Regions from separate parts of the Micromonospora sp. WMMD737 genome, predicted to be linked through region 1. Evidence: riboswitches for the same ligand, from Rfam matches in the RefSeq annotation. Region 1 holds a riboswitch; each other region holds the start of a gene.

Evidence for each region. Region 1 has a riboswitch for cyclic di-AMP ahead of ACN27A_RS31310 (C39 family peptidase). Riboswitches for the same ligand answer to the same signal wherever they lie in the genome.
Region 2: it holds a riboswitch for cyclic di-AMP, as region 1 does, so the genes downstream of both, ACN27A_RS22430 (NlpC/P60 family protein) here and ACN27A_RS31310 (C39 family peptidase) in region 1, are expected to answer to the same signal.
Region 3: it holds a riboswitch for cyclic di-AMP, as region 1 does, so the genes downstream of both, ACN27A_RS24765 (coiled-coil domain-containing protein) here and ACN27A_RS31310 (C39 family peptidase) in region 1, are expected to answer to the same signal.

What each region holds. Positions count from the first base shown of each region.
Region 1 is NZ_JBMHMH010000001.1:7,064,221-7,073,743, forward strand. Features, by position in the region: gene ACN27A_RS31290 (uracil-xanthine permease family protein) at 1-237, opposite strand, end outside; gene ACN27A_RS31295 (alpha-ketoglutarate-dependent dioxygenase AlkB) at 402-1,037, opposite strand; gene ACN27A_RS31300 (polysaccharide pyruvyl transferase family protein) at 1,138-2,463, opposite strand; gene ACN27A_RS31305 (acyltransferase family protein) at 2,774-4,012, shown strand; cyclic di-AMP (ydaO/yuaA leader) riboswitch at 4,333-4,473, shown strand; gene ACN27A_RS31310 (C39 family peptidase) at 4,703-5,548, shown strand; gene ACN27A_RS31315 (alpha/beta fold hydrolase) at 5,654-6,397, shown strand; gene ACN27A_RS31320 (CDP-glycerol glycerophosphotransferase family protein) at 6,461-8,188, opposite strand; gene ACN27A_RS31325 (D-ribitol-5-phosphate cytidylyltransferase) at 8,225-9,523, opposite strand, start outside.
Region 2 is NZ_JBMHMH010000001.1:5,094,854-5,104,376, reverse strand. Features, by position in the region: gene ACN27A_RS22470 (hypothetical protein) at 465-620, opposite strand; gene ACN27A_RS22465 (hypothetical protein) at 714-863, opposite strand; gene ACN27A_RS22460 (DUF1062 domain-containing protein) at 1,283-1,831, shown strand; gene ACN27A_RS22455 (LPXTG cell wall anchor domain-containing protein) at 2,401-3,129, shown strand; tRNA gene ACN27A_RS22450 (tRNA-Gly) at 3,230-3,303, opposite strand; gene ACN27A_RS22445 (zinc metalloprotease) at 3,663-4,649, shown strand; gene ACN27A_RS22440 (pyridoxamine 5'-phosphate oxidase family protein) at 4,790-5,341, opposite strand; gene dcd (dCTP deaminase) at 5,420-5,998, shown strand; gene ACN27A_RS22430 (NlpC/P60 family protein) at 6,082-7,122, opposite strand; cyclic di-AMP (ydaO/yuaA leader) riboswitch at 7,135-7,269, opposite strand; gene ACN27A_RS22425 (N-acetylmuramoyl-L-alanine amidase) at 7,508-9,523, shown strand, end outside.
Region 3 is NZ_JBMHMH010000001.1:5,577,683-5,587,205, forward strand. Features, by position in the region: gene ACN27A_RS24755 (MarR family winged helix-turn-helix transcriptional regulator) at 1-222, opposite strand, end outside; gene ACN27A_RS24760 (carbonic anhydrase) at 434-1,186, shown strand; gene ACN27A_RS24765 (coiled-coil domain-containing protein) at 1,288-2,304, opposite strand; cyclic di-AMP (ydaO/yuaA leader) riboswitch at 2,308-2,439, opposite strand; gene ACN27A_RS24770 (YibE/F family protein) at 2,606-3,961, opposite strand; gene ACN27A_RS24775 (hypothetical protein) at 4,438-4,941, shown strand; gene ACN27A_RS24780 (DUF305 domain-containing protein) at 5,023-5,649, shown strand; gene ACN27A_RS24785 (metal-sensitive transcriptional regulator) at 5,857-6,159, opposite strand; gene ACN27A_RS24790 (heavy-metal-associated domain-containing protein) at 6,310-6,519, shown strand; gene ACN27A_RS24795 (hypothetical protein) at 6,550-7,548, shown strand; gene ACN27A_RS24800 (heavy metal translocating P-type ATPase) at 7,557-9,523, shown strand, end outside.

The DNA.
Region 1 (9,523 bases):
CAGCGTGCCGAGCCCGGAGAAGAAGAGCGTGGTGGCCGGCGGGAAGCCGGTGATGAGCGGCACCGTGAAGGTGGCGCCGAACATCGCGACGACGTGCTGCACGCCGACGCCGAGGGTGCGCGGCCAGGAGAGGCGTTCGTCGGGGTGGACCACGTCGCCGGGGCGGATGGACCGGCCGTCGCCGTGGACCGCCCAGGCGGACCAACGGGAGCGCGGCTCGGTGGATGACTGGGTCATGGAACGCCCTTCGCGTCGTCAAGAGGTGACGGGGGCGCAGGTGAAACCCAGGAGTCGTTTCTAGCAGAGGCCCGGCTCGGCCCGGCCGGTGGCCCGGCAGGGTTTCGGCTGGTGGCCTGGGCGCCGCCGTTGGGGGACGCGACGGTTGCCTGCGTCGGGGCGGGTCAGGCGACGCCGGCGGGGCGGAACTGGACGCTGACGCGGGGCCCGACGGGGCGGGTGGTCTTGGGCACGGCGTGCTCCCAGGTGCGCTGGCAGGAGCCGCCCATCACCACGAGGTCGCCGTGGCCGAGTGGGAAGCGCAGGCTGTCGCCGCCGCCGCGGGGCCGCAGCAGCAGTGTGCGTGGCGAGCCGAACGAGACGATGGCGACCATGGTGTCGGTGTGTGCGGAGCGGCCCTGGGTGTCGCCGTGCCAGGCGACGCTGTCCCGGCCGGAGCGGTAGAGGCACATGCCGGCGGTGACGAAGGGCTCGCCGAGCTCGGGGGCGTAGTGCCGGGTGAGGGCGGCGCGCGCCTCGGTGAGTAGCGGGTGCGGCAGCGGGCGGTGCCCGGCGTACCAGCAGAGCAGCCGGGGCACGTCGACCTCGGCGTCGTACATCGTGCGGCGCTCGGCCCGCCAGGGGACGTCCCGCAGCAGGACGTCGAAGACCTGGTCGGAGCCGGTGACCCAGCCGGGGAGATGGTCGACCCACGCGCCGTGGGTGAGCGGGTGCCGGCGCAGCCGGTCGGCCAGCGGGCTCAGCGACGGTCCGGTGGCGGTGAGGTCGAACATCGACGGCTGGTAGGCGGCCCCGGTCATCCGCCCAGCGTACCCGGCGTGTTGGTACAGGTGTACGGACGCGTCGCCCGCCCGCCGACCCGCCGTCAAGAGGGGCCGGTCGGACGGTGCGGACCCCGCCTCAGCGGTTCAGCATCCGGCGCACCCGGCCGCCGATCACCTGCTTGACCCGGGCCTGCAGGCGCTGCCCGCGCAGCGTCTCCGTCTCCTTGCGCAGCTCGACGTTGCGGTCGCGCAGCCACTGGATCCGCTCCAGCAGCGCGTCGGGGGCGGTCGCGGCGGCCGGGCGTACGGCGGGCGGGAAGGCGGTGGAGCGCACCTGCGCGTCGAACCGGGCCGCGCTGTCGCCGTCGGCGAAGGCGTGGCCCAGGTCGTGCTTGGTGAGGAAGGCGAGCATCGTCTCGTAGCGCGACTTGTGGCCGGCGTTGAGCGCCGTGTAGTCCGCCTCCGCGTAGAGCTGGGCGGCGTCGACGTCGACCGGCACGTCCTTCATCACCCGGTGCGGGATCTCGAAGTACCGGGCGAGTTCCAGGGTGCGCGAGTCGTGCGCGAAGAGGTAGCCGGGCGTGCCGGCGATGAGCGCGGTGATGGTGCCGTGGATCCGGGTGCCGAACGCGAAGTCGAACCCGGAGAGGTAGTCCATCCAGGTCCAGGGGTCGACGAACATCCGCACCTTGTCCTCGGTGAACAGCGGGTGCGAGGTGTGGATCGGGATCCTGCTGGTCCTGCCCCGGTCGCCGGGGGCGTCGCCGTAGAGCAGGGTGCCGAGCGTCTTGAGGTCCTGCGGCAGGTAGCGCAGGTTCGGGTACCGCTCGTGGTGCCGGGCGATGATCTCCGCCATCGACGTGACGTACGGGGAGACGGTGAGCGCGAGCCTGTCGTCGGGCGACAGGGACGCCTTCCTCTTCTCCACCCGCAGGCTGTCGCCGTGCAGGAACATCGACGGGCAGCCGATCACGTCGACGGCCGAGAAGCCCAGGGTGCGCAGGTAGTCACGGGTGATCTCGCCGCGTACGCCGATGCTGTGCGAGCGGTCGAGGACCGCCCGTACGAAGCGGGTCACGACGTCGTCGATGGGGCGGAGGTACTCCCGGTCGCCGTTGACGTCGGTCTGCACGCCCACCCCGAGCACCACCACCGGGATCTTCAGCTGCTCGATGAGCTTCGTCATGGCCTCGACGCGGTGGGCGTAGCTGCGGCGGAAGGCGTTGGCGAGCGGTACGACGTAGACGTCGTACCGCTCGTTGATCATGTCGGCGTCGCGCGGGTTGATCCTGAACTCGGTCGAGGTGATCTCGGCGGTGGCGGTGCGCAGGAGCTTGTGGGCGGCGTGGCTGAAGACGAGGTTGCCGTTGTTGTCGCCGATCCAGTTCCGCTCGTGCGTCTCCTCCGCCGAGTAGACGTCGAACGGGCCCTTCTTCGCCCGCATCAGGATTCGCTGGTGCATCCGCCCGCCTCTCGTCACCTCCGGGTCTGGGAATACTAGCCACCCGATCGGCCGGAACCCGGAGGCCCGCCACCGCCGTCACGGATGGGGACGCAACGGTCACGGAGGGACGGGGGGACCCGGGATTACCCCACGGGACAGAACGGGCACTCGCGGACGGGACGGAACAGAGCCTCAGGCCCGGCGGGTAGGGTGCCCGGCGGGGCGGCGCCGAGCGGTGGACCGCCACGGGGCACCTTCGGGGCCCTGAGGACGGGGTCGAGGAGGAGACGTACGTGCTGGTGACCCTGCGGATCGTCGGGATGCCGGCATGAACGACGCCGCGACCGTCGCGCCGGCCGCCCGGCACGCGTCCCCGGCCAGCCGCCTGCCGTCGCTGACCGGGCTGCGCTGGGTCGCCGCCCTGCTCGTCTTCGGCTTCCACGTCGCGACGATGGGCATCATCGCCGAGCCCGGCCAGAAGGCCGTCGTGGATTGGGCCTTCGCCCTCGGGCTGTCGGGCGTGCAGTTCTTCTTCATCCTCAGCGGCTTCGTGCTGGTCTGGTCGGCCCGCCCCACCGACACCCGTCGGGCGTTCTGGCGGCGCCGGGTGGCCAAGATCTGGCCGAGCCACGTGGTGCTGTGGGTGGCGGCGCTGGCGGTCGCGGCCTGGTTCGCCGACCCCGTGGACCGGTTCGTGGCGGTGGAGAACCTGTTCCTCCTTCAGGCGTGGGACCCGCGGCCGGGCCACTTCTACAGCATCAACACGGTCAGCTGGTCGCTGTCCTGCGAGTTCTTCTTCTACCTCTGCCTGCCGTTGGCGCTGCCGCTGATCCGCCGGGCCCGACCGTGGGCCCTGTGGGCGGTCGTGGTCGCGGTGCCGCTGCTCATCCTGGCGCTCTGGCCGGCCCAGGCGCTGGTGCCCGAGGAGAGCCGCTGGTGGTTCACCCAGATCTTCCCGCCGGTGCGGTCGCTGGAGTTCTGGATGGGCGTCGCCGCCGCCGAGCTGATGCGGCGTGGCCGGTGGCGCGGGCCGGGCCTGCCGCTGGCCAGCCTGCTCTTCGTGGCGACCTGGGTGGTCGCCGCGCAGTGGGTCCGCGCCGAGCTGTGGGCTGCGCTGCTCTCGGTCGCGTACATCCTGGTCATCGCCGCGGCGGCGGACGCGGACGTGCGCGGGCGGCGCTCGCCGTGGCGGTCCCGGCAGATGGTCTGGCTGGGCGAGGTCTCCTTCGCCTTCTATCTGGTGCACGTCCTCGTGATGATCACCGTCCTGCGGCTCACCGGCGACTGGGGCGTCGGCTTCACCGGCTGGTGGGGGCTGGCGGTGGTGCTCGGCTTCCTGCTGGTCAACCTGGCCCTGGCCGGCCTGTTGCACCGGCTCGTCGAGACGCCGATGATGCGGCTGCTCACCCCGCGCAGGCCGGCCCGGACGCCGCGGGACGGGGACGGCGCCGGGAAGGACTCCGGCGGCCCCGGGGCGGCGCCGGGGGACCGGGGCAGCGCCGTGCCGCGCCCCCGGGCCGCCGATCCGCAGGGCGACCACCGACCGACGTACGCCGACTCGCGCTGAGCGCCCCCGGCGGCCGGAGAGTCCGGGCGACGAAATCCCGACCGTTTCGGTGACGCCGGTCACCACGTCGGCGAACCGGTCATCGGGCGCGGCCCGGCCGATTCCTGTCGGGGTTTCGGCGCCGCTGCCCGCCACTTGTCCCGTTGTCGCCTCAAGGTGCGCGCAGAAACGGTCGTCCCATTGAGTCGCGTCAGTGGCGAAGTGCCCGCAAAAATTGTCTCCCGATCAAGGTTTAGGCAGGTGGGACGGGGTTGGCAGGGCGCGGACCGGCCAGTAATGTCGGCGCGTCCGGTGCGGTACCCGATCGCCAGAGGCGACGCCGCGCCGACCCGCCTAATCGTGAACGACGAACCGGGGACCCAGTGCTCGTTGGGGTGAATCCGTGGGCCGTGGGCCCGTGGTAGGGCGTTCTTCCCGCCCGAATCCGTCAGCTAACCCGGTCGGCGGTGTCGGAAGGAGTTCCATCTTCATGCCACACCCGTACACCCCTCGGTTGTGCCGCCGTCTCCACGGCGCCGCGGTGACCGCGCTCGTCCGCCCGCAGGTCATGAGCTGACCCACCGGTCACCGTCCGTCGCCCGGCGTCCCGGGCGCATCCCCTGAGTGGTCCACCACCCGCCCGGACGCCCGTCCGCGCGGCGGTCCGTCCTGCCCTCGGCGCGGACCGACGGCCGCTCACCCCCCGAGCCCGTGGAGGAAACCGTGAAGCACCACCTCAAGCGACAGCTGCGTCGCCTCACGTCCGAGCGTCCGTACCAGCTGGCCGCCGCGTCCGCCGCGGCGCTCGTGCTGGCGTCGGGCACGGGCGCGCTGCTGGCCGGAGCCGACGAGGCCCCCGCCGCCGCGCAGGCCCCGGTGGCCGCCACCGAGCTGCGGGACGACGCCGCGGCCTCGCGCAGCCAGGCCCGGGTCGCGCCCGCCCCGTCCAGCGCCGCCCCGGCCGCGTCCAGCGCCGCCCCGTCGGCCAGCGCGTCCAGCGCCGCCCCGGACCCGGACCTGACCCGCAAGCCGGCGCCGCCGAAGCCGCCGGCCGCCAAGAGCCTGGACTACGACTACCAGGCCCAGACCACCTTCTACAACTGTGGTCCGGCGGCCGTCCGGCACGCCCTCAGCGCCGCCGGCATCGCGCGCAGCCAGGACGCCCTCGGTGCCCAGCTGGGCACCGACCAGATGGGCACCGACTCGGCCCAGGACACCACCCGCGTGCTGAACGCGACGGTGAAGGGCGACCCGTACCGGACCCGGATGATCCCCGGTGGCGCCGCCACCCCGGCCCAGATGGACCGGCTCCAGGCCGACGTCGTCGCGGCCATCGCCGACGGGCGGGGCGTCGTGGTCAACGTCGCCGGTAGCGCCACGGACACCGACGGCGGCTGGCACTCCTTCCCCGGCGGCCACTACGTCGCGGTGGTCGGCTACCAGGACGAGGGGCGGCTGGTGAAGATCGCCGACTCGGCGAACCCGGCGACCGCGTCGTACTGGATGAGCACCATCGCCCTGGCGAACTGGGCCGCCACCCGCGGCTACTCCGCCTGAGCGACGCCGTCGGGCGTCGGCTCCTCACCCGGGGGGTCGGCGCCCGATGTCGTGTCCGGGTCACGGCCCTCGCCCGCGGCGCCCGACGGGTGGCACACTGCGCCCATGGTCGATGAGTCGGGTGACCGGGACGGCCGGCGGGTGCTCCTGCTCCTGCACGGCATGGGCGCGACCGGCGACGTGTGGCTGCCCTGGGCGCCGCTGCTGGAGCATCGGTGGGCGGGGCGGTGGCTGGCGCCGGACCTCGCCGGCCACGGCTGGTCGCCGCCGCTGCCGGAGTACTCCTTCCCGGGGCTGGCCGCGCGGATCGCCGCGGGGCTCGCGCCGGGGGACCGGCTCGTCGTGCTGGGGCACTCCCTCGGCGGGGTGGTCGGGCTGGCGCTGGCCGCCCGGGGCGCCGGGCTGCCCGTCGACGCCGTCGTCGGGCTCGGCATCAAGGCCGTCTGGTCGCCGGCGGAGCTGGCCAAGGCGGGTGAGCTGGCGGCCCGGCCGGTGACCTGGTTCGCCAGCCGGGACGAGGCGGCCCGCCGCTACCTGCGGGTGGCCGGCCTGACCGGGCTCTTCGCCCCGGAACACCCCGTCGTGGAGGCGGGGCTGCGGCAGGTCGACGGCCGCTGGCGGCTGGCGATGGACCCGGCCGCGTTCGGCGTGGGCGCGCCAGAGCTGCCCGCCCTGCTGGCGGCGACCGACGTGCCCGTGCTGCTGGCCCGCGGCGAGCACGACCCCATGGTCACCGACGCCCAGCTCACCGAGCTGGGGGTGCCGGTCGCCACCCTGCCCGGCCTCGGGCACAACGCCCACGTCGAGGCCCCCGAGGCGGTCCTGGACCTCGTCGAGCCGTACCGCTGACGCCCCCCGCGAACGGCCCGGAGGTCCGCCGTCGTGGCCGGTGTGCCTCTCCGACCGGGGCGGTCAGGTGGCGGGGGAGAGGGTCGCCTCGTCCGGGTCGAGCGGCAGGCCGGTCGCGCCGCCCGTGCGCGGGGCGGGCGTCCGCCAGCCCTCGTCGAGCTGGCGCCGGGCGGCCGCCAGGAACGCTTCGGCGTACGACTCGGCGGGGAAGTCGCCCAGGTAGCGGCTCCGGGTGGCCCACCGCGCCGACGCCAGCGGATCGGTGTCCAGCAGCGCGGTCAGCACCTCGTCCACGTTCGCCATGTCGCGCCGCAGCACGTAGCCCGACCCGGCGAGCGGGAACTGCTCGGGGAACCGGTCGCCGGAGCCCACCATGTCGGTCACCGCGTAGGGCTTGCCGGAGTAGAGGTAGTCGGAGATCACCCCGGACACGTCGGAGACCAGCGCGTCCGAGCGGTTCACGCACTCGGTCAGGGTCAGCTCCCGACTGGCGGCGGCCCCGAAGACGTGCTGCCGGCCGCTGCGGGCCCGGTCGGCGGCCAGCAGCTCGGTGAGCCGGCCCAGCTGCCGGGCGGAGGCCGGGTTCTGCGAGGTGTACGGGTGGGCCCGCAGGATCACCGTCGCGCCCCGGTCGAGCAGCCGGCGCAGCAGCGTCTCGGCCACCGGCAGGGAGCAGTAGTTCGCGTCCGCGTTGTGCCCGGTCCAGGTCGGCGTGTAGAGCACGGTCGGGTTGGCCCGCCCGCGCGCCGGCTCCGGGCGTACCTCGATCGACTCGACCTGCGGGCGGCCGACGACGACGAACTTCTCCGCCGGGATGTCCACCCCGGCGCGGGCGTACCGGTCGATGGCGGCCTGGCCGGCGACGAAGATCCGGTCGAAGATCGCCGAGACCGGGTTGGCGCTGGGGGCCTTGTCGCTGTCGCCGTGGTGCAGCTGGACGTGGGTCAGCTGGGTGTAGCGGATGCAGTGGCTGTTCTTCGCGCCGTGGTTGACGTAGAACGCCACCCGCAGGCTCGGCACCAGCGCCTCGTCCATGGCCCTGGTGGTGGGGCAGTAGACCACGGGCGCGCTGGTGGCCGCGGCGACCAGGGGCAGGAACTCCGGCTCGCGCACCATCACCAGGAACGGCCGGCCGATCCGCTCCAGGTACGGCAGCCACATGGTGACCTGGTACTCCGAGCCGGGCGGCGCGGAGAAGTGCAGCAGGAACTCGGGCTGGTGCCGGCGCAGCGCGCGGGACACCGCCGAACCGCCGGCCCCCGGCCGGAACTTGCGCCGGGCCAGGTCCAGCCCGACCGCCGCGGCGCCGGCGGCGACCAGGGCGACGGCCGCCAGCGCGACACCGGCCGGCAGGCCCGCGACGGCCGCCAGCGCCAGCAGGGCGAGCAGCCCCGCCAGCGCGTCGCCGAGGCGGGCGGCGACCAGCGGTGTCCACGAGCGCACCGGCAGGTTCGCGGCGCGCACCTCCAGGCCGCCGGCGTCGCGGAGTGGGTTGACCAGCAGCACCAGCCCCAGCAGGGCCAGTGCGGTCACGGCCAGCGCGGGATCGAACCCGGCGTCGAGGCGGCGGGCGTAGCCGACCAGGATCGCCGCCGCGACAAGCGTGGTCTCGGCGGCGTTGTCGGCGCCCGGGCGCACCCGCCGCTCCCAGGTGGCCGCCGCGAGGGCGGCCACGGCCAGCCCCAGCCCCCAGCCGGTCGCGCCGGTCAGCGCGACGACGAGGAACGCCAGCACCGCCAGGCCGGTGGCCAGCGCGCGGGCGAGCAGCTTCCGAACCAGGTCACCACGCATGTCGGCTCCGTTTTCCGCCGTGCCAGAGATCCGTCGTCAGCCGGCGTCGGCCGGGCTGGCGTCCCGCTCGACCCGCGCCGGTCCCGGCTGGGCCGGCACCTCGCCGGGCGCGCGACGCACGTCGATGACCTGGCCGGTCAGGTCCGAGATCAGCACGTCCAGCGACGCCTGGGCTACGGTCTCGGCCGCGAGCAGGGTGTGCTCCGGCTCCTCGCCGAACGCCTTGGTGCGCATCGGCGTCGCGGTCCGCTCGGGGTTGACGCAGTTGACCCGTACGCCGAACTCCGCCCACTCGTCGGAGAGCGCCTGGGTGAGGTTGACCAGGGCCGCCTTGGTGGAGGAGTAGAGCGCGTAGTCGGCGCGGCCCCGGGTGTAGGAGCTGGAGGTGTAGAGCAGCAGCTGGCCCTTGGTCTGCTGGAGGTAGGGCAGCGACTGGCGGGCCACGATGACCGGCCCCACGAAGTTGATCTGGAGCACCCGGTCCATGGTCTCCTGGTCCATCTCGGCGAGGGCGCCCTTCTCCAGGACGCCGGCGGTGACCACCACGTGGTCGATCCGCCCGGTGGCCTCGAAGGCGGTCTTCAGCGCCGCCTCGACCTCCTCGGCGCGCTCGACGTGGGTGCCGGTGCTGGAGCGGCTGAACGGGAAGACCTGCGCGCCGTAGCGGCGGGCCAGCTCGGCGAGGTCGTGGCCGATGCCGTAGCTGCCACCGAAGACCACGATGGTCCGGCCGGTCAGCTCCTCGGTGTAGCTGCGCTCGTCGGTCACCCGGGGCGCCTGCGCGGCGGCGAGCTGGAACAGCTTGTCCGCCAGGTGCACGTCGACCGGGTGGGTGACCTTGATGTTCTCGTCGGAGCCGTCGATGACCTTGATCGGGGTGCCGGGCAGGTAGCGCAGCACCACCCCGCAGTCGTCGGTCGCGGCGAAGTGCGGGTCGTCCTCGGCGAGCCGGTAGGCCTCGCGGATGGTGCCCGAGCGGAACGCCTGCGGGGTCTGGCCCCGGCGCAGCGAGGAGCGCACGGGGATGTCGGTGATGCAGTCGTCCTCGTCGACCTGGACGATCGTGTCTGCCGACGGGATGGCCACGTCGACCGCCGAGTACGTCCAGAGCGCGTTCACGCACTCCCGCACGATCCGGCCGCTGACCAGGGGCCGCACCGCGTCGTGGAAGAGGATGTTGCAGTCGCCCTCGCCGACGGCGTCGAGCGCGATCCGGGTGGTGGCGTTGCGGGTGTCGCCGCCCTCGATCACCTTGGTGACCTTGCGGAAGCCGGCCTTGTCGACGATCTGCTGGGCGTCGGCGACGTGGCCGGTGGCCATCAGCACGACGATCTC
Region 2 (9,523 bases), 2.0 Mb from region 1:
TGGATGAGCAACATAGCCAGGCCGGCTCCGGCCACGCTGCCCCCGTGGGGCAAAACGGGCGTACGCGACCCCCGCCGCCGTTCCACCCTGCCTACCGCCCCTCCACCGTCCTGGCCGTGGCCGGATCGGGTGGCGGCGACGAAGCAGAGGCCGGACGCGCCCTGTGGACGCCCGGTCTGGTTGAGTCCGGCGTCGTGGCCGTCCGCTGGTGCGGGGCACGGCTGGCTCAGCGCCTACGATCGTGCCCGTGGAGGGTCTGGGAGCCCTCGGCGCGGTGCTCTGCGGCGCGCTGAGTTGCCTGTTCGTCTGCCTGATGCTCTGCGCCGTCGCTGCGGCCTGGGCAGCTTGGCCCACGCGCCGGTAGTGGTCACTGCCGCCTCGGCCCGCCACGGACGCGGAAGCGGAACTGATGCCGCAATGGCCGCAAGGCGGCAACCTAGCGCCTTGCTGCTGCCGGACCTCGGTCAGTTGTACAGCCAGAAGGCAGCACAGCCGTAACAGAGCGCCAGTAGCACGACCGAGGTGAGCAGCAGCACGAGCAGCGTGGACAGCTCGGTGCGCGCCGCCGGCGGAGACGGCTCCAGCGGGCGAACCGACCTCGGCGGCTCGGAGTCGGGCACGGCGCGATCATGTCAGACCCGGAGAGGGCCGAGGAGCGTCCGCGCGTTCGCGGTGGCCGGTCTGGTCGTGTCTCTGTGCCCGCCCGTGACCGCTCAGTCCTCTCTGCCGTCGGACAGTCCATGTACGGCAAATCCAGCCAGACCCAGGAAGAAGAAGATGACCATGTAGATCGGCAGCGTCGGGCTGTCAGCCGGGTGAGGAACGCGAGGCAGCCATGGGGCCTGAGGGTCTTTGTCGATCACGCCGTGAGTATCGAGGACGCTGGCGGGGGGAGCTAGCGGATCTTCTCGCCGGGCAGTCGTGGACCGTCCGATGCCGACCGGAGGTCGCCGGTGCCGGCAATGCCCGGGCTGACGGCGGCGGACCGCTGATAGGACATCTCCCGCAGGCGGATCGCGCTTCGAGCCGGAAAACCGTTTGAGCCCTACTTCCGCGTTCCCGTAGGTTGCCGATGCCCCGTCGCAGCGAGGACAGAGGACAACCGCGTGACCCCGCCCGCTCTTTAGACCTGACGCCTTCTTCCGCGCATCTGCAGGCCGACCCTCTCGTCGGTTCTGTCGGGCTGCCCGCGTGCGCCCGTTCATGCAGCGTTTGAGGCCGCGCGTAATCGGCCTCGTGTCAGGTCTTCAGAGAGATCGTCATGTCTTCACAACCTCATATTGTGCTGCCCTGGATCGTTCGCCGGACCAGGCTTCCTCTGCTGTCGTTGCGGTGCGTGGACTGCCGGTCGGAGTCGGCCACCACCGGCGAGGGCAGGTTCCGCGTCAACGCCAACGGCAAGTTGCTGGACGTGTGGCTGCTGGTCCGTTGCGTGTCCTGCAATCGGACGAGCAAACTCACCGTGCACGAGCGAGCGTCGGTCAGATCCCTCGACCCGGCGTTACTCGACGGCTATCACGCCAACGATCCGGAACTCGTGGCGGCCACGCTGCTGGATCCCCTGCTCGCCCGGCGCAACCGTTACACCCTGGACTGGCAGGGGGCCTGGCAGCTGGACACCCCGCCGGCACAGGTCGACAAGGCGTGGCCCCTGCAGGTGGAGGTCGACTTCCAGGATCCGGTGCCGGTCCGCCCGGAGCGGCTCATCGCGCAAGGGCTCCGCCTCAGCAGAAACGAGGTACTGCGCCGGATCAAATGTGACATTTCCCTGCGTCGTCCGACGAGCACCGGGTTCACTTTTGTCGTGATGATGAGGAACTCTATGAACTGAGTTGCACTCCCAGCGGTGCGAGTCACGGCCGCTACCACGCCACATTCGCGTACAGGGGAATCAGAAGTGGGGACATGGGCCGACTCACCCACGTCCCCACTTCTGGCAGCATCCGTTCGTCGCCGTCCATCGCATCCTGGCGGCCACCGGCAACTTCATCGGTGCTGCTATCGGCTCCGCCGCCGCGACCACGCTCTGGTCCGCAGGCGGCTGGACAGCGGTCACGATCGCGGGAGCGGTGCTCTGCTGCTTCGCGCTCACCGTGTGGGCGCTGGGACGTCGGGGCCCACTCGTGATCGCTCCGTTGCCGGCGGGCACTTCCAGGAACTGACCGCCGTTGACCCTCGGCTCCCGCTCGAACGGGAACGCAACGCACGGCGGGAACTATCTGGCGCTGGTCGTACAGGCGCTCATTGCACAGTCCAGGATGTCAGCCGTCCTCGGGCGTCGAGGCCTCATCCGATCGGAAGCCCTGGGGCACCATCGACGACATCAATCCCTTCTTGCTTTTCCGCCCACTGACGGTAATATCTCCATGTTTTGGCCTGAAGCGGGGGAGGAAGACCCACTTGAAATGGAAGATACCGGCCGGCGCCCTAATGGCGCTGGCCTTTCTGATTCCGGCGGCGCCGGCGGTGGCTCAAACCGAATCGCCCGGTCTGAACGAGGCTTGCCAGACGGTCGAGCGCAAGGTGTACAAGGATATCCGCGAGCTTGTCACCATCGACCTCGATACCGCCACCGATGTAGAGGTGCGGGTCTTGGCCAACCAGATCCTGGCCGCAGCTAACGCCGATTCGTTGCCCGTTCTGCCTCGGGTGATGCAGGAACGGCTGGACGGCACCGCAGATGATCTGCGTGCATTCCTCAAGGCGGACGTGCAGAACGCCTGGTCAACGAGTCTGCGGATCACGGTGGTCCGGACGTTGACGGGCACTGGTGCCAACGTGAGGGCGGCCGCGCAGAAGGTGCTCGACGACGGGTCCGTCGATGCCTACCTGGCTTACCTGAACAACGGCCTGTACGCCGCACGTGCGATTGACTGCGCGCCTCAGCCCACACCGACAGCAACGGCTCAGCCCACACCGGCACCGAGCGCCACGCCCAGTGCCACGACGACCGTTGCACCGACCCCTGCCCCCTCCTCCAGCCTGGGCGCCCCCGGCGGCGAGGGCGGTGGGCTGCCCGTGACCGGTGCCGACACCGCGACCGTGGCCGGCATTGGCGGTGCGCTCCTGCTCCTCGGCGGCGCTGGCTACCTGATCGGCCGCCGACGCCGTTCCCGCTTCGCGGCATAGCTCGCTCGACGCGCCCAGCTCGATGCTTCGTCGGGTTGGGCGCGCAGGAAAACGTCGAAGGCCCTGGTCGGGATCTGCATCCTGACCAGGGCCTTCGTGCTGGAGCGGGTGACGGGAATCGAACCCGCACTGTCAGCTTGGGAAGCTGATGTTCTGCCATTGAACTACACCCGCAGGCGGCACCACTGTACCTGAGTCGTCACGACGCTGCACCCAGGTACCCCTCCGACACCACCCGGTGCCGCGATCTTGGCAGCCAACGGCCCCCACAGGGGCCTGAACTCGCCAAGATCGCGCCGCGCCACCGCCCGCCACGCCGCACCACCAGCCGCACCGCTACCCCAGTCACGCCAGGGCGGCGAGTCGTGTCCCGCGTCGAGCAACGTCGATGCGCGCCCAGCCGCTGCCAGGAAAATTTCCACCGCGGCAACATATGGCCATTCTCAAATCAATCGATGGGTTGTAACGTCTGCCCAACGTTCCAGTCACGGCGTGACATACCCCCTGTCGCGCCGCCAGAAAGAGGTGGGCCCATGGGACTCCGTCCCAACCTGCTGACCCGGCGTACGGCCGGCGTCGCGTCGACGACCCTCGCGCTGCTGCTCAGCACCGCCGCCGTGGGTGTCGTACCGGCCGCTTCGGCCTTCTCCGCCGCCCCGACCGAGGTCTGCGTCGAGCCGGCCGACGTCCACTCGGACGCCCGCGTCAAGCCGGGCAGCGGCGCCAAGCACGAGCCGAACGAGCTGACCCTCGCGGAGACCCGCGAGCGCGAGGCCGACATGGCCGCCGCGCTGCGTGAGCGGGCCCGGTTCCGTACCGGCGCCGGCGCCTCCACGATGGCCGCCGCCGTCACCATCCCGGTGGTGGTGCACGTGATCCAGGAGAACAGCACCCGGGCCGGCGGCAACATCCCCGACTCGATGGTCAACTCGCAGATCAACGTGCTGAACCAGTCGTTCAGCGGGGCGACCGGCGGCGCGTCCACCGCGTTCAGCTTCCAGCTCCAGAAGATCAACCGGGTGACGAACCCGTCCTGGTACCCGATCGTGCAGGGCTCCTCGGCGGAGCGGTCGATGAAGACCTCGCTGCGTACGGGCGGCAAGAACACCCTCAACATCTACCTGGGCGAGCTGAGCAACGGCCTGCTCGGCTGGGCGACCTTCCCGACCCGCAACCTCAACAGCATGGACGGCGTCGTCGTGCTGAGCGAGTCGCTGCCGGGCGGCACCGCCACCAACTACAACCAGGGCGACACGGGCACCCACGAGGTCGGCCACTGGCTGAACCTCTACCACACCTTCCAGGGCGGCTGCTCCGGCTCGGGCGACAGCGTCAGCGACACCGCTGCCGAGGCGTCGCCGGCCTCCGGCTGCCCGACCGGGCGGAACACCTGCACCGCCCCCGGCGTCGACCCGATCACCAACTTCATGGACTACAGCTACGACTCCTGCATGTACCAGTTCACCGCCGGGCAGGCCAGCCGCATGCTGACCGCCTGGAACGCGTACCGCGCGGCGTAGTCACGCCGTACGACTCGACCGGTGCCGGCCTCGCTCGACGGGGCCGGCACCGGCGTCTGTGCGGCCGGGCACGCGGGGGTCGGGCGGTGGTCACGGTGCGGTGCCCCGGAGGGGGACGGCCCGGGGCGCCGCACCGCGTCTCAGGCGGCGGGGCGGGCGGCGTGGTCGCCGACGCGCCCCGACCGGGTTTCGGGCACCAGCGCGGTGCCGGCGGCGGCCGCATGGGGGTCGAGCCACACCTGGACGGCGGGCCGGCCGTGCCACTCGCTGGCGCCGCCCGCGACGCCGGACTCGCGGCGGGCCAGCATCGCCACGTCGACGGTGAACTCGAAGACCCGCCAGTCGACCTGCGGCGCGGCCCGGTGGCTGCGGGCCAGCCGGGCCACCCGCGCCGGGTCGGTCACCGGCCGGGCGTGGCCGGCGACGTAGGCTTCGTCGTCGCTCTCCTCGGGCGGGAACGAATGCAGCGCGTAGCGGCCGTCGCGCTCCAGGTCGCGCCGCTTGGGCGAGTCGACGACGAAGCAGAAGAGCCCCTCGTCGGTGATCACCGGGGAGACCGGGTGCACCCGGGGACCGCCGTCGGCGCGGACGGTGGCCAGGTAGCCGAAGCCCGGCCCGTACTGCTGCATGAGGAGGCGGATCCCGTCGGCGAGGCGGGGCTCGTCGGCGGCGAATTCGGACCAGGAAGCCATGCCGGCATTCTATCGAACAATTGTACGAAGATGCACTCCGACACGCAGGTCACGCGTGTCGGTCGCTAAGGTGTGCGGATGCTGCTCTCCGACCGCGACCTGGCCTCCGAGATCGAGGCGGGAACGCTCGCGCTGGAGCCGTTCGAGCCCGCGCTGGTGCAACCGTCCAGCATCGACGTACGCCTGGACAAGCTCTTCCGGGTCTTCAACAACCACCTCTACACCCACATCGACCCCGCGCAGCAGCAGGACGACCTCACGTCGATGGTCGAGGTGCCGGAGGGCGAGCCGTACGTGCTGCATCCGGGCGAGTTCGTGCTCGCCTCGACGCTGGAGGTGATCACGCTCGGCGACCAGCTCGCCGGCCGGCTGGAGGGGAAGAGCTCACTGGGCCGACTGGGCCTGCTCACCCACTCCACGGCGGGCTTCATCGACCCGGGCTTCTCCGGTCACGTGACCCTCGAACTGTCCAACGTGGCCAACCTGCCGATCACCCTCTGGCCGGGCATGAAGATCGGCCAGCTCTGCATCTTCCGGCTCTCGTCGCCGGCGCAGCACCCGTACGGCTCGGCCGTCTACGGCTCGCGCTACCAGGGACAGCGCGGCCCGACCCCGAGCCGCTCCTGGCAGCACTGGCGCACCTGGCCCACCCGCTGACCCGGCCGCTGACCCGGCCGCTGCGCGTCAGGAAGGGCACCTTCCTCTACCGAAGGCGTTAGGAAGGTGCCCTTCCTGACACCTCAGCCGGGGCGGCCGTAGCTGTGGATCGGGCCGTCGTCGACCTTCTTCATCTTGATCGGCACCCCGGCGCGGGAGGCGTGCACCACCCAGCCCCCGCCGACGTACATGCCGACGTGGTGCAGGTCGCTGTAGTAGAAGACGAGGTCGCCCGGGCGCAGCTCGCCCCGGCTCACGGACGCGGTGGCCCGCCGCTGCTGTGCGGCGTTGTGTGGCAGCGACACCCCCGCCTTCGCCCAGGCGGCGAGCATCAGGCCGGAGCAGTCGTACGAGTTCGGCCCCTCGGCGCCCCAGACGTAGGGCTTGCCGATCTGCGCACAGGCGAACTTCACGGCGGTGCCGGCCGGGCCGCCGGGATAGCCGGCCGGGCAGGGGGCGGGACGCAGCGGCCCGCCGCCGCCGTTGCCGTAGACCCGCAGCCGCAGCTTCTGCAACCGGTCGATCTCGGCGTTGATCTGCTTCTTCTTCGCCGCGAGCTGGGCCTCGGTGCGGCCGAGCTGGACGACCATCTCGTCCAGCGGCGCCTTCTTGGCGGCCAGCCGGTCGCGCAGCTCGGCGACCTGCCGCACGTCCTGCTGCTGGTGCTGGGCGAACTGGTCGAGCAGTTCGAGCTGCCCGATCATCTCGCTCGGTGAACGGCTGCCCAGCAGGGCGTTGACGGCGGAGACGTTTTCGCCCTTGTAGGCGCGGGCCGCCAGCGCGCCGACCTTCTCCATCGCCTGGTCGACCTGCTTCTCCAGCGGCCCGATCTGCGCGGCGAGCGCGTCGGCCTGCTTCCGCCTGGCAGCCAGGTCCTGGCGGGTGGCGTTGTGCCGTTCGATGACCGGTTCGAGCTTGTTCCAGTCCTCGTCGATCTGCCGCTCGATCTCGGCGACCGTCGGTTCGGCGTGGGCCGCCGCGGCGCCGCCGGTCAGGACGACGGCGAACGCGGCCAGGGCGGCGAGGGCGGTGGTGCAGCGGTACCAGCGTGGGCGCGGCGCAGCCGTCACCGGGTCGGCGAGGGCCGACCGGGCCGACGGTGGCCGCGGGGCATGGTGTGCCACCGGGCTCAGTGCTCCTTCTTCCGTACCGCCTACCGGGTTAGCTGACGGGTTCGGGCGGGAAGGGGCGCCCTACCGCAGGGACTGCGGATTCACCCCGGGGAACCTGGGTCCCCGGCTCGCTCGGGAGCGACTCGGCGGTGTCGGACCGTCACCGCCCTGGTTGGACGGAATGTCACCGGCCGACGAAGGACCAGAGTAGAGACGACCGTTATCGATCCGCAACCCTACGGGCGGTGACACTCCGTACCCACCCGGGTCGGGCGGATCCGCAACCCGGGCGACGAAGATTTTCTTCCTTCTGAAGTGTCTGACGGAAAGGTATTGACCAGAGGCGGCGGGCGGGGCGAAGGTGACCCCACCTTTGCCCGTCCGAACTGGGGGTCTGATGCACCTGTCAGCGACATCGAGGAGCAGACGCGTCCTGCTGGCCGCCGCCGTGGCCGCCGCCATGGCGGCGACGCCGCTCACCGCCGCCGGGTCCGCCGCCGCGGCGGCGCCGGTGACCGACCGGCAGCAGCAGTACGCCGCCGCGGCCGCCGAGTACGGCGTACCGGAGAGCGTCCTGCTCGGGGTCTCCTACCTGCAGTCCCGCTGGGACACCAACGCCGGCACGCCGAGCACCAGCGGCGGCTACGGACCGATGCACCTCACCGACGCCGAGCACGTCGCCGCCCTCGCCGGCGGCACGCACCACGACGAGGGCACCGAGGACCCGCGCGGCGACGACTCCCGCCCGTCCCTGGCCGAGGCCCACGAGCCGCCGGCCGCGTCGCCTCCCGCCGAGGCCGCGCTGCGGACCGTCGACGCCGCCGCCGGGCTGACCGGCGCCAGCGAGGAGTCGCTGCGGACGGACGTCACGGCGAACATCCGGGGCGGCGCGGCGCTGCTGGCCGCGTACCAGAAGGAGATCGGCGCCCCGGTCGGCGCCGACACCGACCCGGCGGCCTGGTACGGCGCGGTGGCCCGGTACTCCGGCGCGGACAGCGCCGACGCCGCGGCGGCCTTCGCCAACGAGGTGTACGCCACCATCGCCACGGGCGACAGCCGGGTGACCGACGACGGGCAGCGGGTCACGCTGGCCGGCCGGGCGGTCCAGCCGAACCGCTCCTGGCTGGACCGGCTGCGCCTGCGCAAGCTCGCCCGGCCGGACGGGCTGGAGTGCCCGGACGACATCTCCTGCGAGTGGATCCCGGCGCCGTACGAGAACTACGGCCCCACCCTGGGCGACTACGGCAACCACGACCTGGGCAACCGTCCCACCCAGCAAAAGATCGAGTACATCGTCATCCACGACACCGAGGGCTACTTCGGTCCCAGCGTCAACCTGGTCAAGGACCCGAAGCGGGTGGGTTGGCACTACACCCTGCGCTCGGTGGACGGGCACATCGCCCAGCACATCAAGACCAAGAACGTCGGCTGGCACGCCGGCAACTGGTACGTGAACGCCAAGTCCATCGGCCTCGAACACGAGGGCTTCGCCGGGCACGGCACCTGGTACACCGAGGCGATGTACCGCACCTCCGCCAAGCTGGTCCGCCACCTGGCGCGGGCGTACAACATCCCGCTGGACCGCAACCACATCATCGGGCACGACAACGTCCCCGGCACCGTCGCCGCGAACGTGCGTGGCATGCACTGGGACCCGGGACCGTACTGGAACTGGTCGCACTACTTCGACCTGCTCAAGGCGCCGTTCAAGTCGACCGGCACGCACCGGACCGGGCTGGTCACCATCGACCCGGACTTCGCCACCAACCAGCCGCCGTTCACCGGCTGCAACCGGCAGCCTCCGGGCGTGCCGAACCCGCCCCCGGCGACGGCCCCCTGCCCGCTGCGCGGCTCCTCCGCGCTGTTCCTGCACAACGCGCCGAGCCACGACGCGCCGCTGGTCAACGACATCGCGCTGCGGCCCGACGGCACCCCGAACACCACGTACGTCTCCGACCACGGCGCCCGCGTCTCGGCCGGCCAGACGTACGCGCTGGCCGAGGTGCAGGGCGACTGGACCGCGATCTGGTACCTCGGCCAGAAGGGGTGGTTCCACAACCCTGCCGCCAAGCCGACGGCGAAGTGGACCGTCGGGTTCGTGGTGACCCCGAAGACCGGTAAGGCCACCATCCCGGTGTACGGCCGGGCCTACCCGGAGCAGGCCGCGTACCCGGAGGGCGTGCCGTACCAGGCGATCTCGCCGTTGCAGTACACCCTCTCGGCCGGCCAGCGGTACGCCGTCGGCAACCTGCTCCCCGGCGAGTACTACCGGGCCACCACGTTCGACGGGTCCGCCCCCCACGACCAGACGGTCGTCCGGGGCGACAACAGGTACGTGCAGGTCCAGTTCGGCCACCGGATCATGTACGTCAACCTGGACGACGTGAACCTGGTGCCGTCCCCGCTGGGCGCG
Region 3 (9,523 bases), 1.5 Mb from region 1:
CTCGTTGCGTCGGCCCACCCGGGTGCGGTTCAGGTAGCCGCCGGCCTCCAGGTCGGCGACGATCGCCTGCGCGGCCCGCTCGGTGACGCCCACCTCGTCGGCGACGTCGCGGAGCCGGGCGGTGGGATTGCGGGCGATGGCGAGCAGCACGTGCCCGTGGTTGGTGAGGAAGGTCCAGTTGCGGGTGCTCCCGTTCTCCCCTGTCGTCGCCATGCCCGCCATCGTATGGCCCCTGCTTCGTGTTTTCCTGCGCGCCCTCGCGGCCGACGGACGCGCGGAGGGCCCGGCACCGCCGCGCCAGGGCCGCCGAACATATGAAATGCATATCACGCATCCCTTGACGTATCTTGCAGTGCGTGTGACGGTGGTGGCAGCCCGCGTCCAGCGTCGGCCCGGGTGACCAGGCCGTTCACGTGAGGTAGCGAGGTGTGGGATGAGTCGTCCCGGATCGCCAGGAAGCCAACCGGGCCCGGAGCGGACGCTCCCGGTGCCGGCCACGGGCGGGGCCCCGGCCGACGTCGGCACCGCGATCGCCGTCCCCGCGAGTCCCGAGCAGGCGCTCGCCGAGCTGCACGCCGGCAACCGGCGGTTCGTGACCGGCGCCCCGCGCCACCCCAACCAGGACGCCGGGCACCGCGCCGCGGTCGCCGACGGGCAGCACCCCTTCGCGGTGATCGTCGGTTGCTCCGACTCCCGGCTCGCCGCCGAGATCATCTTCGACCGCGGCCTCGGTGACCTCTTCGTGGTCCGCACCGCCGGGCACACCATCGGTCCCGAGGTGCTGGGCAGCGTGGAGTACGCCGTCACGGTCCTGGGCACGCCGCTGGTGGTGGTGCTCGGTCACGACTCCTGCGGGGCCGTCCAGGCGGCTCGTGCGGCGGACGCCACCGGCACCCCGCCGGTCGGGCACCTGTGCGCCGTGGTGGACGCCGTGGTGCCCAGCCTGCGCCGGGCCGCCGCCGAGGGCGTGCACGACATCGACGGCATCGTCGACATCCACATCGCGCACACCGTCGAGGCGATGCTGGGCCGCTCCGCCGTCCTCGCCGCGGAGGTGGCCGCCGGCCGCTGCGGGGTGGTCGGCATGTCGTACCGGCTGACCGCCGGCGAGGTGCGGACGGTGGCCGAGGTGCCCGCCCGCACGGCCGACGCGCCGGAGGCGGCGGCCAGCGCCGCGCTCGCCTGACTCCGCCCGCCCGGCAGGTCGTCGCGGCGGGCCCGTACAGACGACAGAGGGCCGCTCCCGCGTCCGGCGGGGCGGCCCTCTGTGTGTACGTGTGGTCCCGGCTAGAGCAGTGACACGTGGACGTGGTCGGTGTGGTTCGACGGGCCGCTGTAGGAACTCCAGCCGGTCGCCGGGAACCAGATCTGTCTGTTCCAGATCACGTAGTAGATGCCGAGCCGATCGGCGTTGCGGACCAGGAACGCGGTCAGGTTGTTGCCGTACATGTAGGTGTCGTCGTTGTGCCAGGGGGAGAAGCCGCTCTTCTGCAGCGACCAGTCGCAGGCCCGGCCCTTCGGGTGCTCGTACGGCCCGCCGGGGCGGTAACAGCCGACGAACCGGTTGAAGCCGGCCCGCTTGACCTCCTTGTACATGTGCAGGGTGCGCGCCGTGATGCGGCCGGAGGTGGTGGGATCGGCCTCGGTGGGTGACAGCGGCGTCCAGTCGCCGTCGGCCGTCCGTCCCGGCGCGATCTTCGCCACCGGCGAGGTGGCGACCACCTTGCCACTGGTCAGTCCTCTGCCGCCGACCAGCGCGAGCGCCTTCTCCGCCTCCCGCTTGCCGCGCGCCATCTCGTTCGTCAGCTTCTGCTGTTCGCGGACCTCGGTGTCGAGCGCCAGCTTGGCCTGCTCGGCGCGGTCCTTGACCGCGTTCACCTCGGCGAGCTTCTTGGAGTTGACCAGGTTGAGCTCGTCGAGGGCGGCGGCGCGCTTGACGAACGAGTCGGGGCTGGCGGTGTCCAGCAGCATGGACACCGCGCCGATCCGCCCGGTGCGGTAGGACTGGGCGGCGATCTGGCTGACCTGGGGGGCCAGCGCGCTCAGTTCGGCCTGCGCCCGGGAGACCTCCAGGGCCAGTTCGAGCTGGCGCTTCTTCGACTTCGCCAGCTTCGCCTTGGCCTGCACGTAGGACCGGTTCCGGGCCTCGATGAGGTCGTCGAGCAGCTTGGGCTCGTCGTCCCCGTGCCCGGAGGGCTTGGGCGGGGTGGGCGCGGCCGCCGCCGGCAGAGGCCCGGCGAAGACCGCCAGAGCGGCGAGTACGGCCACCACGGGCGTCAACCAGCGGCGTAGGGGTGCCGTCACAGTTTTCCCTTCCGTCGACCGCCGACCGGGTTAGCTGACGGGTTCGGGGCGGAAGTGGCCCCTACCGCTGTCGCGGATTCACCCCACGTACCTGGGTCCCCGGTTCGCCTCGCGGCGATTGGGCGGCGGCACCGCAGGCGCCGCTGCGCGCCTTCGGCGGTGACCGGCAGCGAGGTTACCCGAGAACGCTCCCGGGGATCTACGTCCCTAAGCCGACTAAATGCGTTATTTCGTAATGGCGGACGGTGACCAGTGACGCGTTTATCAGGACGAACGCCCTGTTCGGTCACGCTGAGGAGCGTCACCATGCGGTGTCCGTACTTCTGCGCCCGTCGGGCCATTCGGCGGGAGCGGCGGACGGCGTGTCCCCACGCGGCCCGCTGAGGGCCTCCAGCGCCTCGGACCGGTCGGTCGCCGGCCGGGGTGTCGGCGCGGTCGTGCGCGTGGGCGCGGCGCGGCCGGTGGCGTCCCCGCCGCGTCGGCCGGCCGTGGTCACCAGGGCCGCCAGCGCGGTGGTCAGCGGCACGGCGGCGATCAGGCCCAGGGTGGCGACTGCGCTGCGGACGATCTCCTGGGCGAGGAACTCGCTGGTGAGAAGTTGGGTCACCGCCCGCGAGTCGGCGGTCAGCAGGAGCAGCACCGGCAGGGAGGCGCCCGCGTACGCCAGCACGATGGTGTTCACCGTCGAGGCGATGTGCGCCCGGCCGACCCGGGTCGCCGCCCGGTAGAGCTGCGTCCGGGACAGCCCGGGGTTGGCGTGGGCCAGCTCGGTGACCGTGGCGGCCTGGGTCACCGTGACGTCGTCCAGCACGCCGAGGGAGCCGATGACGATCCCGGCCAGCAGCAGCCCGTGCAGGTCGACGTCGGCCTGGTACATCGACAGCGTGGTGGCGTCCTCGGAGCCGAACCCGGTCAGGTGGGTCGCGGCGGTGGCGATCGTGCCGAGGACACCGGTCAGCACCAGGCTGCCCAGCGTGCCGAGCACGGCGACCGAGGTCTGCGCCGTCACGCCGTGGGTCAGGTAGAGCACCACGAACATGATCAGAGCGGCGCCGACGACCGCGACCAGCAGGGGCGGGTTCCCGGCGCTGATGCCCGGCAGCACGAAGGTCAGCAGGATGGCGAAGCTCGCCGCCAGGCCGCCCAGCGCGGCCAGCCCGCGCCACCGCCCGAAGGCGACGATGGCGGCCGCGAAGAGCGCCACCAGCCAGACCAGCGGCTTGCCGCGCTGGTGCTCGGCGATGTTGTAGGTGCTGGCCGTGGGGTCGGCGGGGTCGGTGAGCTCGACCAGGATGATCTCGTCGTCCACGGCGACGGTCGGCGCACCGGGCCCGGCCGGGATCGGCGTCTGGATCTGCTGGCCGGCGTCGGGGCCGTCCTGCACCCGTACGGTGACCGTGCCGCAGGGGCCCTGCCGCGCGTCGGGGCTCCCCTCCGGGGCCTCCGGGGCGGGCGGGCACGGCTCCGTCACCACCCGGGTCACCGTGCCGTGGTAGCGGGGTGCGTCGGTGCCGGTCGCCGGGTCGGGCGCGTCCCACGGCCACAGCACCAGGGCCGCGATCAGCGTGGCGACGAAGAGGGGCACCACCGTCGCGACGAGGATCCGCCGCACCCTCGGCGGGGCGGACGGAGCGGGACGGGTGTGGTCGGCGCCCAACGTGTGTCTCCCTACGAATCCAGGGCGGGGTACGGGCCGGCGGGGCCGGTCGGTTCACCCGTCGCCGCGTGGGCGCGACGGGGATCGCTTCCGCGTGGTGGTGCGGTCACGTACCGCGGTCCTGGGCCCCCACCCGGTCGCGGGTGGGCGGTGCCGCCGCCCGGCGGTGCGCGCGGGGCGGGTGGTGCGGAGTCCGGAGGGCCACCGGCCGAATGGTAGCCACCCCGGCATCGGGGCGCAGGTCGTGCGGGTGGTGTCGCGGCGCGGACCTTCACCACGCCCGCCGGCACGCCCACGCGCGGGACCTGCGCGCGCCCGGCCGCCCATGTTCGGCTCCTCACGCGCGATACCCATCCGTGCCCGACCGGCCCACCTTCGCCGTCGACGTGCGGGAACCGGTGCCGGCCCGCGCACGTGCGGGGGCCGGACGTGGGTGGTGCCCGTGCGGCACGGGTCGACGCGCTAGCGTGAGGGACGTGCGGACGACGGTGACGGCGGCGCGGGGCGCGCGGCTCCTGTTGCTCGTCGGCACGCTGCTCGGGCTGGCCGCGATGCACACGATCGGCCACGACTCGCACCAGACGGGTCATCCCGCGAACCCGTCGGCGCACGCCGCCGCCGCGCCCGGCCCGCACGCCGCCGCCGCCGCGCCCGGCCCGCACGCCGCCGCCGCCGCGCCCGGCCCGCACGCCGCCGGGTTGGCTCTCCAGACCGTCGTGGGCTGTCCCGGGGGCTGCGCCTCCGAGGACCTGCTGCCTGCCGGCGGTGATACGGGGAGAGGGCTGCCCGGGTGGGGCGTGTGCCTGGCGGTGCTGGGCGCGTTCACGGCCGCGCTGCTGCTGGCGGCGGTGCTGTCGGTCCGCGTACGCGCCGTCGGCCCGACCGGGGGCGGTCCGGTCGGCGCCTTCCCGCCGCCCCGGGCCCCGCCGCCCCGGCCGGTCGGTCTGCGGCTCGCCACGGTCTCGGTGCTGCGCAGGTAGGACGCGTTCGACGCGGTGCGGTTGCACGCCGTTCCGCGTCCCCGTCATGCCGCGTACGTTCCGACACCGAAAGGTTCCACCATGACCACTCGTACCCTCGCGCGCCGTGCCGCCCTGGCCGGCGTCGCCGTCACCACCGCCCTCGCCCTCGCCGCCTGCGGTGGCGACGACCACTCGTCGCCGGGGGCGGGGCACGGCACCCCCGGCGCCGGCGGGCCGGCCGCCACCGCCACCGGTGCGGCCGCGTTCGGCGACGCGGACGTGATGTTCGCCCAGATGATGATTCCGCACCACCGGCAGGCGGTGGAGATGGCCGAACTGGCGCCGACGCGGGCGGCGGATCCGGAGGTCAGGCGGCTCGCCACGGAGATCAAGGCCGCCCAGGGACCCGAGATCGCCACGATGAGCGGTTGGTTGGCGGCCTGGGGGCGGCCGGTGCCGTCGCCGGGCGGCATGCCGCACATGGACCACGGCATGCCCGGCATGATGTCCGACGCCGACATGGCGAAGCTGGCAGCTGCCACCGGCCGGGAGTTCGACCGGCAGTTCCTGACCATGATGATCGCCCACCACGAGGGCGCGATCACCATGGCCCGCGACGAGCTGGCCCGGGGCGTGAACGCGGAAGCCAAGGCAATGGCCCAGCAGATCGTCCGCACCCAGCAGGCGGAGATCGACACGATGCGCAAGATCCTCGGCCGGTTCTGAGCCGCCCGCCCCGGCGTCCCCGACCGGGGGCGCCGGGGCGCCCTGGCCGTACCGCCCCAGGGGGTGCCGGGGCGCCGCCACCGGATCCTGCCTGGAGGGGCCCGGCGGCGCGGATCCTGCCTGGAGGGGCCCGGCGCGCGGATCCTGCCGTGCGGGCCCGGGCGCGCGGAACCGGTGCGCCGACCGGGCGAAGGAGCCTGCCGGTGGTCAGCCGCGCTTCATGAGGCGACCGACGGCGGCCATCATCTCGGTGGCCATCTCGTCGGCCCGGCCCTCGGCCGCGCCCTCGCGCATGCAGTGCCGGGCGTGCCCGTCGAGCAGGCCCAGCGCGACCTTGTCCAGGGCGGCCTGGATCGCGGAGATCTGGGTGAGCACGTCGATGCAGTAGCGATCCTCGTCGACCATCTTCTCGATGCCACGGACCTGCCCCTCGACGCGGCGCAGCCGCGCGAGCAGCTGATCCTTGGTGGCGGTGTAGCCCCTGGTCGGCGTGGGCGTCGGTGTGGTCATGGGGTCGAGGATACCGTACCCCTCGGGGGTATGGTACGTTCGCTTCCAGTCGGGATACCCCCACCGGGTACCGGTACGCGACGCAGGCACCGGTCCGCCTCCGATTTACCCCTGGGGGGTATAGGCTGGAGGCGTCGAGAGGAGAGTTCCATGATCACCACGACGTACCAGGTGCAGGGCATGACCTGTGGGCACTGCGCCACCGCGGTCAGCACCGAGGTCGGCGCGATCCCGGGCGTCAGCGACGTCCAGGTCGACGTCGCCGCCGGTCAGGTCACCGTCACCAGCGAAGGTCCGTTGGAAACCGACACCGTGCGCTCCGCCGTCGACGAGGCCGGCTACGACCTCGTCGGCGCCTGAGGCGCGGGCACGGGGGAAACGAGGCACACCATGAACACGGCGACGAAGCTGAGCGGTTTCGCCCTCGGCCTCGCGGTGGTGTTCGGCGCGACGTACGGGGTCGGTCGGGTGGCCGACCCCGTGGCGCCGCCCGCCGAAGCCCCGCACGACGCCACCGGGGGGCACGGCGACGGCGGCGAGGACGGACACGGGGGCGACAGCGGCGGGGCGGCGCACCTGCCCGGCGGCCTGCTCGTCTCCGACCGCGGCTACACCCTGCGCCCGGTGGACGCCCCGGCCGGGCAGTTCGCCTTCCAGGTCACCGGCCCGGACGGCCGGGCGGTGACCGCGTACGACGTCGCGCACGACAAGCGCATGCACCTGATCGTGGCCCGCCGCGACCTCTCCGGCTTCCGGCACGTGCACCCCGAGATGGCGCCGGACGGCACCTGGCGGGTCGACTCGCCACTCGCCGGTCCCGGCGTCTGGCGGGCGTTCGCCGACTTCACCCCGACCGGGGGCGAGGCGCTGACGCTCGGCGTCGACGTGACCGTCCCCGGCGCGCTGACCGGGCGGCCCCTGCCCGCCCCGGCGACCAGCACCACGGTCGACGGCTACACCGTCACGCTCGCCGGCGCCCCGGAGCCCGGCCGCACCGCCGAGCTGACCCTGACGGTGAGCCGCGCCGGCGCGCCGGTCACCGACCTGGAGCCCTACCTGGGCGCGTACGGCCACCTGGTGGCGCTGCGTCAGGGCGACCTGGCCTACCTGCACGTGCACCCGCACGGCGAGCCGGGCGACGGCCGGACGCGGCCCGGCCCCGAGGTGAGCTTCTCGGCCGAGATGCCGTCGGCCGGGGCCTACCGCCTCTACCTGGACTTCAAGCACGGCGGCGTGGTGCGTACCGCCGAGTTCACCGTCGTCGCCGGCAGCCCGACCGCGCCGGGTGTCCCGGCGGCGACCAGCTCCCCGACGGCGGGCACGCCCGCCGCCACGAGCTCCCCGACCGCCGGCGCCGACCACGGCGTCCCCGGTCACGGGCACGACTGACGGGAAGCATGATGACGACCAAGCCCTTGCTGACGGCGCCGAACCAGATCGAGCTGGCGATCGGCGGGATGACCTGCGCCTCCTGCGCGGCCCGGATCGAGAAGAAGCTGAACCGGATGGACGGGGTGACGGCCACCGTCAACTACGCCACGGAGAAGGCCACCGTCCGGTACGCCGACGAGGTCACCCCGGACGAGCTGATCGCCACGGTGGAGAAGACCGGCTACACGGCGGCCCTGCCGCCCCCGCCCACGCCCGCCGGCGGCGAACCGGCCGCCGAGCCGGTGGACGAGCTGCGCGGCCTGCGTACCAGGCTGTGGGTATCGGCCGTGCTCACCGTGCCCGTGATCGTGCTGGCGATGGTGCCCGCCTGGCAGTTCGACTTCTGGCAGTGGCTGTCGCTCACCCTGGCCGCCCCGGTCGTGGCCTACGGCGGGCTGCCCTTCCACCGGGCGGCCTGGATCAACCTGCGGCACGGCGCGGCGACCATGGACACCCTGGTCTCGCTCGGCACCCTGGCGGCGTTCGGCTGGTCGGTCTGGGCGCTCTTCCTCGGCACCGCCGGGACGCCGGGGATGACCCACCCGTTCAGCCTCGCCATCAACCGCTCCGACGGCGCCGGCAACATCTACCTGGAGGCGGCGGCCGGGGTGACCGTGTTCATCCTCGCCGGCCGCTACTTCGAGGCGCGGGCGAAGCGGACCGCCGGCGCGGCGCTGCGGGCCCTGCTCGAACTCGGCGCCAAGGACGTCGCCGTGCTGCGCGGCGGCACGGAGACCCGGATCCCGGTGGACCAGCTCGTGGTGGGGGACCGGTTCGTGGTGCGGCCCGGTGAGAAGATCGCCACGGACGGCGTGGTCGACGAGGGCACCTCGGCGGTCGACGCCAGCATGCTCACCGGCGAGTCCGTCCCGGTCGAGGTCGGCCCGGGCGAGCCCGTGGTCGGCGCGACCGTCAACGCGGGCGGCCGGCTGGTGGTCACCGCCACCCGCATCGGCGGCGACACCCAACTGGCCCAGATGGCCCGGCTGGTCGAGCAGGCGCAGACCGGCAAGGCGGCGGTGCAGCGGCTGGCCGACCGGATCTCCGGCGTCTTCGTGCCGATCGTGATCGCCCTCGCGGTGGGCACCCTCGGCTGGTGGCTCGGCAACGGGTCGGGCGGGACCGCCGCGTTCACCGCCGCCGTGGCGGTGCTGATCATCGCCTGCCCGTGCGCCCTCGGGCTGGCCACGCCGACCGCCCTGCTGGTCGGCACCGGCCGGGGCGCGCAGCTCGGCGTCCTGATCAAGGGGCCGGAGGTGCTGGAGTCCACGAAGCAGGTCGACACGGTCGTGCTGGACAAGACCGGCACCGTCACCACCGGTCGGATGACGCTGGTGGACGTGGTCCCGGCGGCCGGCGAGGACCGCGCGGAGCTGCTGCGGCTCGCCGGGGCGCTGGAGTCCGCGTCCGAGCACCCGATCGCCCGGGCCGTCGCCGCCGGGGCGGCCGAGGTGGGCGTGCTGCCGCCGGTGACCGGGTTCGCCAACGCCGAGGGGCTCGGCGTGAGCGGGACGGTCGACGGCCGGGAGGTGCTCATCGGTCGGCCCCGACTGCTGCGCGAGCACGGCCTCGACGTACCGGAGGAGGTCGCGCGGGCGGCGGCCACGGCGGAGGCCCAGGGGCGGACGGCGGTGCTGGCCGGCTGGGACGGCCGGGCCCGCGGGGTCCTCGCGGTGGCCGACGTGGTCCGACCGACGAGCCGGGCGGCGATCGCACAGCTGCGCGCGCTCGGCCTGACGCCGGTGCTGCTGACCGGCGACAACACCACCGTCGCCCGCGCCGTGGCCGCCGAGTTGGGCATCGACGAGGTGGTCGCCGAGGTGCTGCCGGCCGACAAGGTCGACGTCGTGCGGCGGCTCCAGGACGAGGGGCGGGTGGTGGCGATGGTCGGCGACGGGGTCAACGACGCCGCCGCGCTGGCTCAGGCCGACCT